DNA from 3 places in the Hydrogenophaga sp. L310 genome. Region 1 is predicted to be linked to each of the others. Evidence: predicted binding sites of a transcription regulator. Region 1 holds the regulator's gene; each other region holds the start of a gene.
The links. Region 1 encodes LexA, which represses DNA repair genes until DNA is damaged. Its sites were predicted from a motif close to ACTGTATNNNNATACAGT; they were not measured.
Positions count from the first base shown of each region.

Region 2: a site for LexA is predicted at 3,342-3,359, ahead of AC0GNO_RS10285 (LexA family protein). Genes of this name have one in related genera too.
Region 3: a site for LexA is predicted at 1,038-1,055, ahead of imuA (translesion DNA synthesis-associated protein ImuA). Genes of this name have one in related genera too.

Region 1 covers NZ_JBVPZA010000015.1:37,790-42,655, reverse strand. Annotated here, with positions in the region: gene AC0GNO_RS20055 (type IV pilus assembly protein FimV) at 1-816, shown strand, start outside; gene AC0GNO_RS20050 (D-2-hydroxyacid dehydrogenase family protein) at 895-1,902, opposite strand; gene AC0GNO_RS20045 (hypothetical protein) at 1,985-2,365, opposite strand; gene lexA (transcriptional repressor LexA) at 2,500-3,186, opposite strand; gene AC0GNO_RS20035 (asparaginase) at 3,324-4,292, shown strand; gene AC0GNO_RS20030 (hypothetical protein) at 4,296-4,715, shown strand; gene AC0GNO_RS20025 (DUF6152 family protein) at 4,727-4,866, shown strand, end outside.
Region 2 covers NZ_JBVPZA010000005.1:199-4,398, reverse strand. Annotated here, with positions in the region: gene AC0GNO_RS10305 (TrbC/VirB2 family protein) at 1-67, opposite strand, end outside; gene AC0GNO_RS10300 (lytic transglycosylase domain-containing protein) at 64-573, opposite strand; gene AC0GNO_RS10295 (hypothetical protein) at 584-793, opposite strand; partial or broken gene AC0GNO_RS10290 (Y-family DNA polymerase) at 1,480-2,777, opposite strand; gene AC0GNO_RS10285 (LexA family protein) at 2,818-3,222, opposite strand; gene AC0GNO_RS10280 (IS1595-like element ISAisp8 family transposase) at 3,389-4,200, opposite strand, start outside.
Region 3 covers NZ_JBVPZA010000026.1:3-4,868, forward strand. Annotated here, with positions in the region: gene AC0GNO_RS22890 (IS1595-like element ISAisp8 family transposase) at 40-1,008, shown strand; gene imuA (translesion DNA synthesis-associated protein ImuA) at 1,115-1,987, shown strand; gene AC0GNO_RS22900 (Y-family DNA polymerase) at 1,932-3,236, shown strand; gene AC0GNO_RS22905 (error-prone DNA polymerase) at 3,233-4,866, shown strand, end outside.

The DNA of each region.
Region 1 (4,866 bases):
GCCACCGAGGAGCTGTTCGACGTCCAGCAGCAGGCCGATTTTTTCGTTTCGCTCGGCGAAACCGACAAGGCCATTGGCGTGCTCAAGGAACATCTGGCCGACAGCCAGGAACCGAGCGCACTGGCTTACCTCGACCTGTTCAAGCTGTACCACGAGCTGAACCGCCGGGCCGAATACGATGCCTTGCGTGTTGAATTCAACCATCTCTTCAACGCCGGCGCGCCCCCCTTTGATCAGTATTCGGACGACAGCCAGGGCTTGGAAGCCTATGAAACGGCTTTCAGCCGCATTCAGGCGCTCTGGCCGCAGCCTCGCGTGCTCGATGTCATTGAACAGTCGATTTTTCGCGAAGCGAACGAAGGCGACGCCGAGGTCTTTGATCTGGAGGCCTATCGGGAACTGCTGTTGCTGCATGCCATCGCCAAGGATCTGGTCAAGCGCGAGATGGTCGACAGCGCATCACAGGTCGACTTCCAGCACACCGCGATCAAACCACTGAAGGCAGTGGGCAACAAAGGGCTCGCGGCAGCAGTGGCCGCGGCATCGCTGGAGGGGCGTATCACTCAGCCGTTGGATGACATTCCCCCCGCCTCACCACGCCTGGGACTGGACGTCGATCTGGACGCCTTGTCAGAGATATCAGCGTTCGAAGCCTCACTGCCTGAGGTCTCTGTACCGGTGGAGCCAACGGCCAAGCCGGTGCCACCGCTGCACTCTTCGGTTCAGGAAGAGGGCAACCTGATCGATTTTGAAGTGCTGGACTTGATGCCGCCTGATGGGGATGAGGACAACGCACCGTCCAGGAAGGGCGGCTGAACAGCCTGCCAGACCACGAAAAAAGCGCCCGGAAGAACCTTCCGGGCGCTTTTTTTGTTTGCCTGAGGATGGATCGTTTCAGCGGCGAACCTGCAGCGCGCCCGGATTCAGGATGTGCGTGGGCGTGCCCTTGATGAAGTTGACCACGTTGTCGAAGGCCGATGAAAACAGGATCTCGTAGTTGTCGAGTTCCACATAGCCGATGTGGGGGGTGCAAATGCAGTTCTCCAGCCGCAGGAGGGCGTGCCCCTGCAGGATGGGTTCGGACTCAAACACGTCGATGGCGGCCATGCCGGGACGGCCCCGGTTGAGCGCTGCCAGCAAGGCATCAGACTCCAGAATCTCGGCGCGCGATGTATTGACCAGCAGCGACGTCGGTTTCATGAGGGAGAGGTCTTCCAGCGTGACGCAGCCGGCGCTTTGTTCTCCGAGCCGCAGGTGCAGGCTCAGCACATCCGACATCTCGAACAGCGCCTCACGACTGGTGGCGAGCTCGTAGCCGTCGGCCGCCGCCTGTGCCTGGGTTGGCTCGCTGCCCCAGACGATCACGCGCATCCCGAAAGCGCGGCCATAAGACGCGACCAGCTTGCCGATGCGACCGTAGCTCCAGATGCCCAGCACTTTGCCACTCAGCACCATGCCCAGCCCAAAGTTGGCCGGCATCGATGCCGCCTTCAGCCCGGACTGTTGCCAGGCACCGTGTTTGAGGCTGGCCACGTATTGTGGAATCCGGCGCATGGACGACATGATCAGCGCCCAGGTCAGTTCGGCGGCGGCGATCGGTGAACTGACGCCTTCGGCCACCGCGATGCCGCGCTCGGTGCAGGCATTGACGTCGATGTGGGGCCCGACGCGGCCAGTCTGCACGATCAGTTTGAGGCGCGGCAGCTTTTCAACCAGCTGCCGCGTGATCTGGGTGCGCTCGCGGATCAGAACCAGCACATCGGTATCGCGCAGCCGGACCGAAAGCTGGCCCACGCCCTTGACGGTGTTGGTGAAAACCTTGGCGGGATAGGGTGCCAGTTTGCTGGCACAGGGCAGTTTTCTGACCACATCCTGGTAGTCGTCAAGGATCACAATATTCATGGCCTCTATTGTGCCCGCAGGACCACCGCGATCCATTTGTCGCGGCTGGTTGTTCCCGGCCGAGCGGCACAGCCGGGTGGGTTCAGGCGCGCAGTTGCGGGCGCTCCGACTGGAGTTCCAGTGCCGCCAGGCGTTCAAGCTCTGCGCACACATCGTTGATGCGACCGGAGATCACCAGCCGCCCATCGGCGCGCGGACTGCCTGAAGTGTCCATGGTCCTCAGCACCCGCACATGGCAGGCTCGGACCATGGCATGGCTGGTGACGCGGTGCCCGGTGATGACGCCCGTGCGGCTGTCCGCAGGGCTCTTTGGGGGACGGGTCAACCAGCCGGCACGGACAAAGCGTTGCAGGATTTGCGGAAGCGAGCGAGCGGTGCCCACCCGTTCAAATGAGGGAGGCAGCCAGCTGTCGATGAGCAGCAGCGGCGTGCGCCAGGTGTTGGTGTTGAAGCGGATTCCCATGCGAAACTCCAAAAGGGGTTGAACACAGGCAGGATTGCGGATGAAGTCGCCAGCGCAGGGATGTGCCTGGTGCGCGTGTATCACGCACCAGACCAAACGCCCGCCACCTGCTGAGGCGACGCAGACCCGAAGGGTCAGAGCTGGAAGCTGTTGCGGATGAGCCCCACCGCCAGGCCTTCGATTTCAAAGGGCTCTCCCGGTTCGACGACGATGGTCTTGTAGTCCGGGTTCTCTGCATGCAGTTCGATCAGATGCTGGCGCCGCATGAAGCGCTTGACGGTCACGTCGTCGCCCAGGCGGGCCACCACGATCTGGCCGTTTTTGGCTTCCTTGGTGGATTGCACGGCGAGCAGGTCACCGTCCATGATGCCGACGTCCCGCATGGACATGCCGCGCACCTTGAGCAGGTAGTCGGGCGTGCGCTGGAACAGGCTGCGCTCGACGTGGTAAGTCTGCTCCACGTGTTCCTGTGCCAGGATGGGCGAGCCGGCGGCCACACGCCCGATCAGGGGCAGCATCAGCTGCGACAGGCTGGGCAGCGGCAGTGTAAGCTGGCGCCCCCGCGACTCGTTGATGGATTGGAGGTCTTCGTTGCGCAGGCGGATGCCGCGCGAGGTGCCGCTTACCAGCTCGATGGCGCCCTTGCGCGCAAGGGCCTGCAGATGTTCTTCGGCTGCGTTGGCGGACTTGAAACCCAGCTCATGGGCGATTTCCGCACGCGTTGGCGGAGAACCGGTGCGAGCAATGGCACTCTGGATGAGTTCCAGAATCTGTTGCTGGCGGGCGGTGAGCTTGGGCGGGTAAAGCGGCGACTCGATCATGGGGACCTCGTGAAAATGCGGGGAGGAACTCACTCTGGTGAGACTCGCGACCGGGACTGGTCAGATCAACAAGCTGTTTTCTTATCCAGTGGCTGTATTTTTAACCAGTTTTGGAGACTTGGCAAGTGGCAGATGCAATGGAAACCCGGCGGTGCGTCATTCTGGGCACGGGCGGCACCATCGCCGGCCGGGCCATCCGACCCGGGGATGGCGTCGGGTACGTGGCGGGTCAGGTCCGTGTTGAGGACCTGCTGGCATCGATTCCGTCCATGGCGGGATTGCCCCTGGAAGTGGAGCAGGTGGCCCAGGTGGACAGCAAGGACATGGGCTTTGCACTCTGGCAGCAGCTGGCCACCCGGCTGGCCTTTCACCTCAGCCGGCCCGAGGTGGACGCGGTCGTGATCACGCACGGCACCGACACCATCGAAGAGACCGCGTTCTTCCTGCAAACCGTGCTGCGACCGGCCAAGCCGGTGGTGTTCACCTGCGCGATGCGACCGGCCACGGCGCTGGTGCCGGACGGGCCACAGAATCTGGTCGACGCGCTGGCTGTGGCCAGCCATCCCGGGGCGCAAGGCGTCGTGTTGGTGTGCGCGGGGCAGATCCACAGCGCGGCCGACGTGAGCAAGGTGCACACTTACCGGGTGGATGCGTTCGACTCGGGTGATGCCGGACCGCTGGGTTGCGTGGAAGAAGGCCGGGTTCGGCTGTTCCGACCCTGGCCATTGGCCTCTGAAACCGGGTTCTGGGACCCGGTTGCATTGCAGCGCATCCAGTCGGCTCAGGCTTTGCCGCCGGTGGTCGTGCTCACCAGCCACGCCGACGCCGATGGCACGCTGGTGCGCGCCCTGTTGTCCTGTAGCGATGCAGCTCCAGGCCCAGCCGTGCGAGGCATCGTGGTGGCCGGTACTGGGAACGGCACGGTGCACCATGCGCTGGAGGCCGCGTTGCTGGAAGCGCAGGCCAGGGGCGTGCGTGTGGTTCGAACCAGCCGTTGTGCGCATGGGCCTTTGTTGACGCATCCGGGGCAGTTGTTGTCGGATGCCCGCAGCCTCACACCGGTCAAGGCGCGTATTGCGCTGGCGCTGGAGTTGCTGGAGGACTGAGCCATGTTCCAGGCGCTGGGTGCCCATCCCTGGGCCTACCCCATGCTGGAGGTGGCGCACATCCTGGGCATTGCGTTGCTGCTGGGCAACCTGATCTTGCTGGAGCTGCGGGTGTTCGGCTGGGGTGCGGCGTTGCCGGTGCTTGCGTTGGCCCGCCTGAGTCTCACGCTGGTGGGTCTGGGCTTCTGCCTGGCGGCTGCCTCGGGTCTGCTGATGTTTTCCACCCAGGCCGGGGAACTGTTGGGCAATAGGGTGTTCACAGCCAAGATGCTGTTGTTGCTGCTGGCAGCGTGCAATGCCGCCTGGTTTCACGCCCGGGGCTCGCTGCAGCGGCTCGACGGCACCGCACGCACGCTCATGGGGGTCTCCACCGTCATCTGGTTGTCGGTGCTGACCTGTGGGCGCTGGATTGGCTACGTGTGAAGGAGACAGCGATGCGCAGACGACTCTTCATCCAGACCGGTACCTGGCTGGGTCTTTCCGGCTTGAGCGCCGCCACATGGGCCCACCATGGCTGGAGCAGCTTTGACCAGAACCGCCCCATCTACCTGGAGGGTCGGGCTGTGGAGGTGAA
Region 2 (4,200 bases), on a different contig from region 1:
CTGCAGCCAACATCAGCAGGGCGGTTGCGAGGTGGCGCTGTGGTACGAAGAGACGAATGCGGGTCATGACGGCTCCTTAATGGGGGTGTGTTGACTGATGGGGAGAGGGTTGCGGGCTGCGGCGACCACCTTGCCCACGTAGCCATGGCGAAAGCCGGTGGTGAAGTTGCCGCTGTAGTAGCAGGAGAGCGCAGCGCGCAGGGCTACCTGGTCGCCCGATCTGCTGGGTGACTTGCGTCGCGCCCGCTCGAAACACTCGCTCAACACCGTCTGCATGGCGGCCAGGTTGGAGCAAGGTTCGAAGGCCGATTCCAGCGACAGGCCCAGGCGCTGGAAGTTGCCCATGTTGATCTGGCCGAGGCCCACGCTGAAGTTGCGGCCAGCGGCCTGCAGAGCCAGCGCGGTGGCCAATGCCTCGGTGCGGTGGCGGGGTTGGCGTTGCAGCGAACCGCCTACGACGCCAATGGCCCAGGGGTTGAAGGCGCTTTCGACGGCGACGAGCGCGTGTGCTGTGGTCAGGTGGACCTGTGGCGCGCAGGCCAAGGCCAGTGCCGCGAAGGTGGATGCTTCCATGGCGCAGCCCTCACGGACGGGAGCGAAGCCAGGTGGCGTGGTCGTTGTCGTACTGGGTGTCCCAAGTGCCCAGCTGGGACTTCGCGACCGGGCTGAAGTCCGTCACGGTGTCGCCACCCATATCCCACCAGGTGCGTGTGAACTGCTTGCCGTCGATCGTGACCGTGATCGCCCCGGTGTAGTCGCAGGTGTAGATCGGTCCGCTCTCGGACTCATGCACCCGGGTGTACTGGGGTGGGCAGTTGCCCGGCGCCCGAGCCCACACATGCCGAGCCGAGTTACCTGCGCCAGACATACCGCACGTAGGAAAGGCCTTGCCCCGAGCCAGATCCCGAAGCACCTTTCGGATCGGTGGCACACACTGAGGGACCGACTTCCAGCTCGGTGCCGCAAAGCACAGTAAAACCAGGCAGCCATCGACGGCGCGCGCCGCCGATGGTGCGAGGAGCCCCAAGGTGAGCAACAAGCTGGCGGCGGCGCTCGCCAGCGTTGCCGCCAGGCTTCTCTGCAAGGTTGCCGCTTTCGTGGAATGCCAGCACAGGGTGTTGGCGAGAGGTGCATGGTTCATGGTCAAGTCCTCGGTTCGACGTTGTTCGTGAGGTGGCAGTGCTTGCCGTTTCTCTGAACACCGTGAGGTCAATGTAGGACTTGAAACCCCCTGTGCTGCTGCTGGATTTGGGCTGTTTTCCAGCACATTCGCACCATGCGCAGTCGGTGTCTGCTGGGCACGCCGAAAAAAGAAACCCGGCGCGAAGGCCGGGCAAATGCAAAGTCGCTGTCACACGACTTTTCAGGGAGGAGGGCCGACTGTTCAGGCCGACTCGGAACCATTATCGATTCAGGTCGCTTGAAACGCCTACGACAAATTCGGCCTGATGCACAGCAGTGCCCCTCATTGGGAGTACTTCACGTCCGCACCACGGGCATGTCTTCCCATCGCGTTGTGTACTGCGGCGTACGCCGCTCCTGTTTCATCGACCAGCGCCTGCGATCTCCCTCCAGACCGGTACTGCCCAGCAGCACCGTGCCCCGGCCATAGCGCCGGTTGAGCCCATCCAGGGCGCCCATCAACCGGCCTTTGTCCCGTCTCTCACCAGGCTCCTCGTCAAGCAGCAGTTCACCCTGGTGCACCGAAGCCGGTTGAAGCTCCATCTGCATCACCCCAGCCTTGGCGTACAGGAAGTCAGGCTTGTAAATGCAGCGCAGGCCGTTCAGGGCCGCATCGGCGATCAGCGAACTGTCGGCGGTGGGGACGTCGGCACCACGATGGACCGGCTGTACTGAGGATCGGGCCGGAACGGACTGGTCCGCACAAAGGTCAGCACCTGGTTGGCGAGCCCTTCTTGGCGCCGCAACTTCTCGGCCGCCCGGCTGGCGAACTCACTGACGGCTTCACTGAGGTCTTCCAGTGCGGTCACCGGGCGACCAAACGACCGGGTGCAGGCGATTTCCTGTTTGTCTGGTGCCGTGTCTTGCAGAACCACACAGGACTGCCCCTGCAACTCACGCACCGTGCGCTCCAGCACCACCGACCAGCGCTGGCGTACCGTGGCCAGGTCCATGCGGGCGAGATCGAGCACCGTGTGGATGCCACCCTCTTTGAGCTGCGCCGCAATGCGACGGCCCACGCCCCAGACTTCCTCGACCGGCGTGGCCGCCAGCACCGCATCCCGTGCTGTTGGTTCCAGTGCAGCCAGGTTGCAGATTTGAGCCAGTTCGACGGGGTAGCTGCCGGGTTTGCGTTCGGCCGTCTTGGCGATGTGGTTGGCCAGCTTGGCCAGGGTCTTGGTCTGCCCGATGCCGATACAGCAGGGGATGCCCACCCACTGCAACACCCTTTCGCGGATCACCCGACTGCGTTTGACCAGGTCACCCCGGATGCCCGAGAGATCCACAAACGACTCGTCGATGGAATAGATCTCCTGCCGGTGCCCGAGCCCGGCCACCAGGCTCATCATCCGGTCGCTCAGATCGCCATACAGGGGGAAGTTCGCCGACAGGGCCACCAAGCCGTTGGATTCGGCCATGTGCCGGATCTTGAACCAGGGTGCGCCCATGGCAATGCCCAAGGCCTTGGCCTCGTTGGAACGGGCAATCGCACAACCGTCGTTGGAAAGCACCACCACCGGTTTGGCGTTCAGGCTGGGGCGGAACACACGCTCGCAAGAGACGTAGAAATTGTTGCCATCGACCAGGGCATACAGCGGAAAAGCCATGAAACACGCTCAACCAGATTCGCCTGCGTCAGCGCTTGAACTGCTTGATCGCCGCGATCACCACGCCCCAGACCTCGACCGTCTGGCCTTCGGTGGGCACGATGTCGGCGAAGGTTGGGTTGGCAGCCTTTAGCTTGAGCCGCCCCCCGCGTTGCCAGAGCTGCTTGCAGGTGAAGTCCCCATCGACCACCGCCACCACAATCTGGCCGTGGCTGGGCTTGATTGCCCGGTCCACCAGCAGCACATCCCCATCGAAGATGCCCGCCTCACGCATGGACTCACCCCGCACCGTCATGCTGTAGGTGGCCTGTGGATGTTTGATCAGGTGTTCGAGCACGTCGATGCGTTTGGCCTGGAAATCCTCCGCCGGCGACGGAAAACCCGCTCGAATCCGGGATTCAAGTTGGAAGGCGGGAAGGGCGCATTCGACCAAGGGCCTCGGTGGGCTGCAGCTTCCTGACGCTGCACCAGGGAACTGGGCTGATAACAGGTGATCTTCTACAATACTGGACATAACAAAGGGGTATCCACTTAGCTCCAGTCATCGTAAATGCTGGATGGATAACCAGTATTGAATGGTATGCCAGTCAGGCAAACAGTCAAGCCTTTTTCACCACGTCCCGGTACGTCACCGGTGCTGTCACGACCGCTTGTTGCAGCAACCGATAGAACAACATGCCGCGTGAGTTGGATGTGCGGCGATTGAAGCGGAACACGAACTCATCCAGGTAGGCATCCAGGTGTTCGGGCTGCACCGAGCCATGGTGTGTGCCCAGAATCCAGCGCTGCACCAGAGCCGCCACCCGATGCACGCCAGCCATCGAGACATGAGCCGGAACGTTGGAGCCCAACATGACCGTGCGCTGATGGACGAAGCCCAGGTCTTTCAATGTCAGGTAGGCAGCCGAGCCGTCGGTACGCACCTGTGCGCCAGGCTCGATAACCTCCTCCACGAACGGAATCACACAAGCAGCGGAGTCATTGGCAATGCGGCGCAGGCGGATGCGGCCGAATCCTTTGGGGTCCAGCATCTCCACGGCCATGACCACCAGCACCTTGCTCGTGCTGCTCTTGCGCCCTTTGGGTGAGATGGGGTTTCGCCTGTCTGTGATGGCCAGATAGGTCTCGTCAACTTCGACCAACCCTTTGAGCTGTTCGCGACCCGGTCGAACCATGGCACGACGAAGCCGATGCAGCATGGTCCAAGCGGTCTGATAGCTGCCCAGTCCCAGCACGCGCTGTAGACCCAACGCGCTCACGCCTTGCTTCTGATTGGTCAGGTACCAAGCCGCAGCCAGCCAAACGCGCAGTGGCGTTCGGGTCTTCTCGAAGATGGTGCCGGCGGTCACCGAACTCTGGTGTTGGCAACTCGGGCACATCAGCCGGGTACGCGTCGCACGATAGGCATCGC
Region 3 (4,866 bases), on a different contig from region 1:
GGGGTATCCACTTAGCTCCAGCAGATGCAGAATAACTGGATGGATATCCATACTTTAGCGCCAACGCCCGGAAAAGACTATCCGCAGACTTGGAACGAGTTTCTTGACTGGTTTGCCACCGAAGAGGCGTGCCTTGCCTATCTGGAGCGGCTGCGGTGGTCCCAAGGTTTTGTCTGCCCGCGCTGCGGCTGCGTAGGCGATGCCTATCGTGCGACGCGTACCCGGCTGATGTGCCCGAGTTGCCAACACCAGAGTTCGGTGACCGCCGGCACCATCTTCGAGAAGACCCGAACGCCACTGCGCGTTTGGCTGGCTGCGGCTTGGTACCTGACCAATCAGAAGCAAGGCGTGAGCGCGTTGGGTCTACAGCGCGTGCTGGGACTGGGCAGCTATCAGACCGCTTGGACCATGCTGCATCGGCTTCGTCGTGCCATGGTTCGACCGGGTCGCGAACAGCTCAAAGGGTTGGTCGAAGTTGACGAGACCTATCTGGCCATCACAGACAGGCGAAACCCCATCTCACCCAAAGGGCGCAAGAGCAGCACGAGCAAGGTGCTGGTGGTCATGGCCGTGGAGATGCTGGACCCCAAAGGATTCGGCCGCATCCGCCTGCGCCGCATTGCCAATGACTCCGCTGCTTGTGTGATTCCGTTCGTGGAGGAGGTTATCGAGCCTGGCGCACAGGTGCGTACCGACGGCTCGGCTGCCTACCTGACATTGAAAGACCTGGGCTTCGTCCATCAGCGCACGGTCATGTTGGGCTCCAACGTTCCGGCTCATGTCTCGATGGCTGGCGTGCATCGGGTGGCGGCTCTGGTGCAGCGCTGGATTCTGGGCACACACCATGGCTCGGTGCAGCCCGAACACCTGGATGCCTACCTGGATGAGTTCGTGTTCCGCTTCAATCGCCGCACATCCAACTCACGCGGCATGTTGTTCTATCGGTTGCTGCAACAAGCGGTCGTGACAGCACCGGTGACGTACCGGGACGTGGTGAAAAAGGCTTGACTGTTTGCCTGACTGGCATACCATTCAATACTGGTTATCCATCCAGCATTTACGATGACTGGAGCTAAGTGGATACCCCTTATGCATAAACAGTATCTGATGGATCATGCCCTCCCCCGCCCCAGCCCGCCTGCCCGACCCTCCGTTGGCCCGGCCTGCCCACAATGCCCCCCGCCCGGTGCCCGCACCGGGTGCGCTCTCCAGCGCACTGCCCGCCGCCGTGGCGGCTGCGCTCTGGCGCGCCGACCAGCTGGGCAGCCCGGTGGCGGCCACCTGGTCCAGCGGCTTCGAGGCGCTGGACGCCGCCCTGCCCGGTGGCGGCTGGCCCGGCCACGGTGTCACCGAAATACTGAGCGCCCAGAGCGGCACGCTGGAATGGCGGCTGCTCGGGCCGCTGCTGCGCCAGGTGTGTGCCACCGGTCGCAGTGTGGTGCTGGTCGGCCCGCCCCGGCCGCCGCACCCGCCGGGCCTGCGGCTGGACGGCATCAACGAGCGGCAACTGGTCTGGGTACAGGCCGAGACGCCGGCCGAGCGCCTGTGGTCCACCGAACAGCTGGTCAAGGCCAACGCCTGCGGTGCGCTCATCGCCTGGCTGCCGCAGGTGCGCGCCGAGCAGGTGCGCCGCCTGCAGGTGCTGGCCGCGGGCTGCGCTGGCCCGGTGTTCCTGTGCCGGCCCGCCACGGCGGCCCGCGAATCGTCGGCCGCGCCGCTGCGCCTGCTGGCCCGCGTGGGGGCCGACTGGGAACTGCTGGTGAACGTGTTCAAGCGCAAGGGCCCGCCGCTGGAGACCACGCTGCACCTGCCCTCGGTGCCCGGCGGCCTGCAGACCATCCTGACACCGCGGCTGCAGAAGCCCAGCACCCTGCTGCCGCTCGAACCGGCGCCGCAGACCGCCCCGTTCCCTTCTCCCAGCGAGGCCGGCCATGCTCTGGTCAGCGCTCCGGCTGCCGGCACCCGACGACACCGCCTCGCCCACTGACGCGGCGCTGCAGGCGCTGGCGATCTGGGCCCTCCAATTCACGCCCCGGGTTGCTGTCGCTGACGAAGCCGTGGTCATGGAGCTGGCGGCGAGCGTGCGCCTGTTTGGCGGCTGGCACGCGCTGCGGGAGCGTGTGGTCTCGGAGGGCACCGAGCTGGGCGTGAGCCAGGTCGCCTGGGCGCCCAACAGCCTGGCCGCGCTGGCGCTGGCGCGCGCTGGCGTGCAAGACGGTTTTCGCCAGCCGCTGGACGTGTTGCTCGACGCCCTGCCCATGGACACGCTCAGCGCCGTGCGTCCGCACCGCCTCACGCTCGCGCACATCGGCTGCCGCAGCCTGGGCGACGTGCGGCGCCTGCCGCGCGGCGGCGTCGGCCGGCGCTTTGACAAACAGCTGCTCGCCGCGCTCGACCGGGCCTACGGCCGTGCGCCCGAGGTGCACCGCTGGATCGCGATGCCCGAGCGCTTCGCGCAGCGGCTGGAGCTGATGTTCCGCGTGGACGATGCGACGGCCCTGCTGTTCGGCGCGCGCCGCCTGCTGCTGGCGCTGTGTGGCTGGCTGGCCGCGCGCCACAGCGGCACCACCGCCTTCACGCTGCACTGGGCGCACGATGCCATGCGCGCAAAATCGGCGGGCGATGGCGGCAGCCTCACCGTGCGAACGGCAGCGCCCACGCGCAACATTGAGCACCTTTGCCGCCTGCTCGCCGAGCACCTGGCCCGGGTGGAACTGCTGGCCCCGGTGGGCGATCTGCAACTGGTCGCCGACGAGGTGATGCCGCTGGAGGAAAAAAGCGCCTCCTGGCTGCCCGACGACAACGCCGGCAGCGAGACGCTGCCCCTGGTGCTGGAGCGCATCGCCGCCCGCCTGAGGCCGCAGCGTGTGGTGCGCCCGGTGCTGTGCGAAGACCACCGGCCCGAGTGGATGTGCCGCTGGCAACCGGCGCCCGAACCCCTGCCCCGAAAGCCCGCCATGGGCAGCGAGCTGCCGCAGCCCGGCTTCATCCTGAGCGCCCCGCTCAAGCTGCTGGTGCGCGCCAACCGGCCGTATTACCAGGGCGAACTGCAATTGCTCGCCGGTCCGCAACGGGTGGAAGGCGGCTGGTGGGACCGCGACGAAGCCGCCGGCCAGATCCGCAACGTGGTGCGCGACTACTGGGTCGCGCAGTCGGCGCACGCGGGCGTGTTGTGGGTGTTCCAGACGCGGCTGGATGAGGCGCCTGCGTGGTTCCTGCACGGCGTATTTGCATGACCGGAATCCCTCCCTACGCCGAGCTGCGCTGCCTCTCCAACTTCAGCTTCCTGCGCGGCGCGAGCAAACCCGAAGAGCTGGTGGAGCGCGCCCAGGCGCTGGGTTACACCGCCCTCGCCCTCACCGACGAATGTTCGCTCGCCGGCATCGTGCGCGCCCACGTGGCCGCCAAAGAGCAAGGCCTGAAGCTGCTCGTGGGCAGCCAGTTCCAGGTGCAGAGTGATGCGCCGTTCACCCTCGTCGTGCTCGCCATCAATCTGAACGGCTACGGCAACCTCTGCGAGTTCATCACCCGGCTGCGCCGCACCGCGCCCAAGGGCACGTACCGCCTCACGCTGAACGCCATCAGCCCCAACGCGCTGGCCGACTGCCTGGTGATCGCCGTGCCGCAGCGCGGCAGCACGCAGGCACAGATGGACAGCGTGGCGCGCTGGCTGCTGTTGCACTTCATGGGCCGCTGCTGGCTCGGCGTGGAGCAGCTGCGCCTGATGGACGACGAGATGCGACTGCACCGGCTGCGCCAGAGCAGCGAGCTCACCGCCGTGCCGCTGGTCGCGGTGGGCGACGTGCACATGCATGTGCGCTCGCGCAAGGCTCTGCAGGACGTGCTCACCGCCACGCGCATCGGCAAGCCCTTGACCGAATGCGGCCACGCGCTCGCGCCCAACGCCGAGCAGCGCCTTCGCTCGCGCCTGGCGCTGGCGCAGCGCTACCCCGATGCCCTGCTGGCCGAGACGCTGACCGTGGCCGAGCGCTGCCACTTCTCGCTCGACGAGCTGGCGTACCAGTACCCGAGCGAGGTGGTGCCGCCGGGCGAGACGCCGGCGAGCTACCTGCGCCGCCTGGCCTACGAAGGCATGGGCCGGCGCTGGCCCGCAGGTGCGCCCGCCTCGGTGCAGCAGCAGGTGGAGCACGAGCTGGCGCTGATCAGCGAGTTGCAGTACGAGCACTACTTCCTCACCGTGTATGACATCGTCGCCTTCGCGCGTTCGCAGCACATCCTCTGCCAGGGCCGCGGCTCGGCGGCCAACAGCGCGGTCTGCTACTGCCTGGGCGTGACCGAGGTGGACCCGGCGCGCACGGCGGTGCTGTTCGAACGCTTCATCTCGAAAGAGCGCAACGAGCCGCCCGACATCGACGTGGATTTCGAACACGAGCGGCGCGAAGAAGTCATCCAGTACCTCTACGCCAAATACGGCCGCGAGCGCGCCGCGCTCACCGCCACCGTCATCAGCTACCGACCCCGCAGTGCCCTGCGCGACGTGGGCAAGGCACTGGGCTTCGACGAAGCCGCGCTCGACGCGCTGGGCAGCGGCCACCGCTGGTGGAGCGAAGACGGTTTTGCGCCCGAGCGCATCCTTGAGGCCGGACTCGATCCGGACAGCCTGAAAGTGCGCCAGCTCGTGGCGCTCACCGGCCAGCTCATGGGTTTTCCGCGCCACCTCTCGCAGCACACCGGCGGTTTCGTGCTCACCCAGATGCCTCTGTCGCGCATGGTCCCGATCGAAAACGCCGCCATGGCCGACCGCACCGTCATCGAATGGGACAAGGACGACCTCGACGCCATGGGCCTGCTCAAGGTGGACGTGCTCGCGCTCGGCATGTTGACAGCCATCCGCAAGTCGCTCGA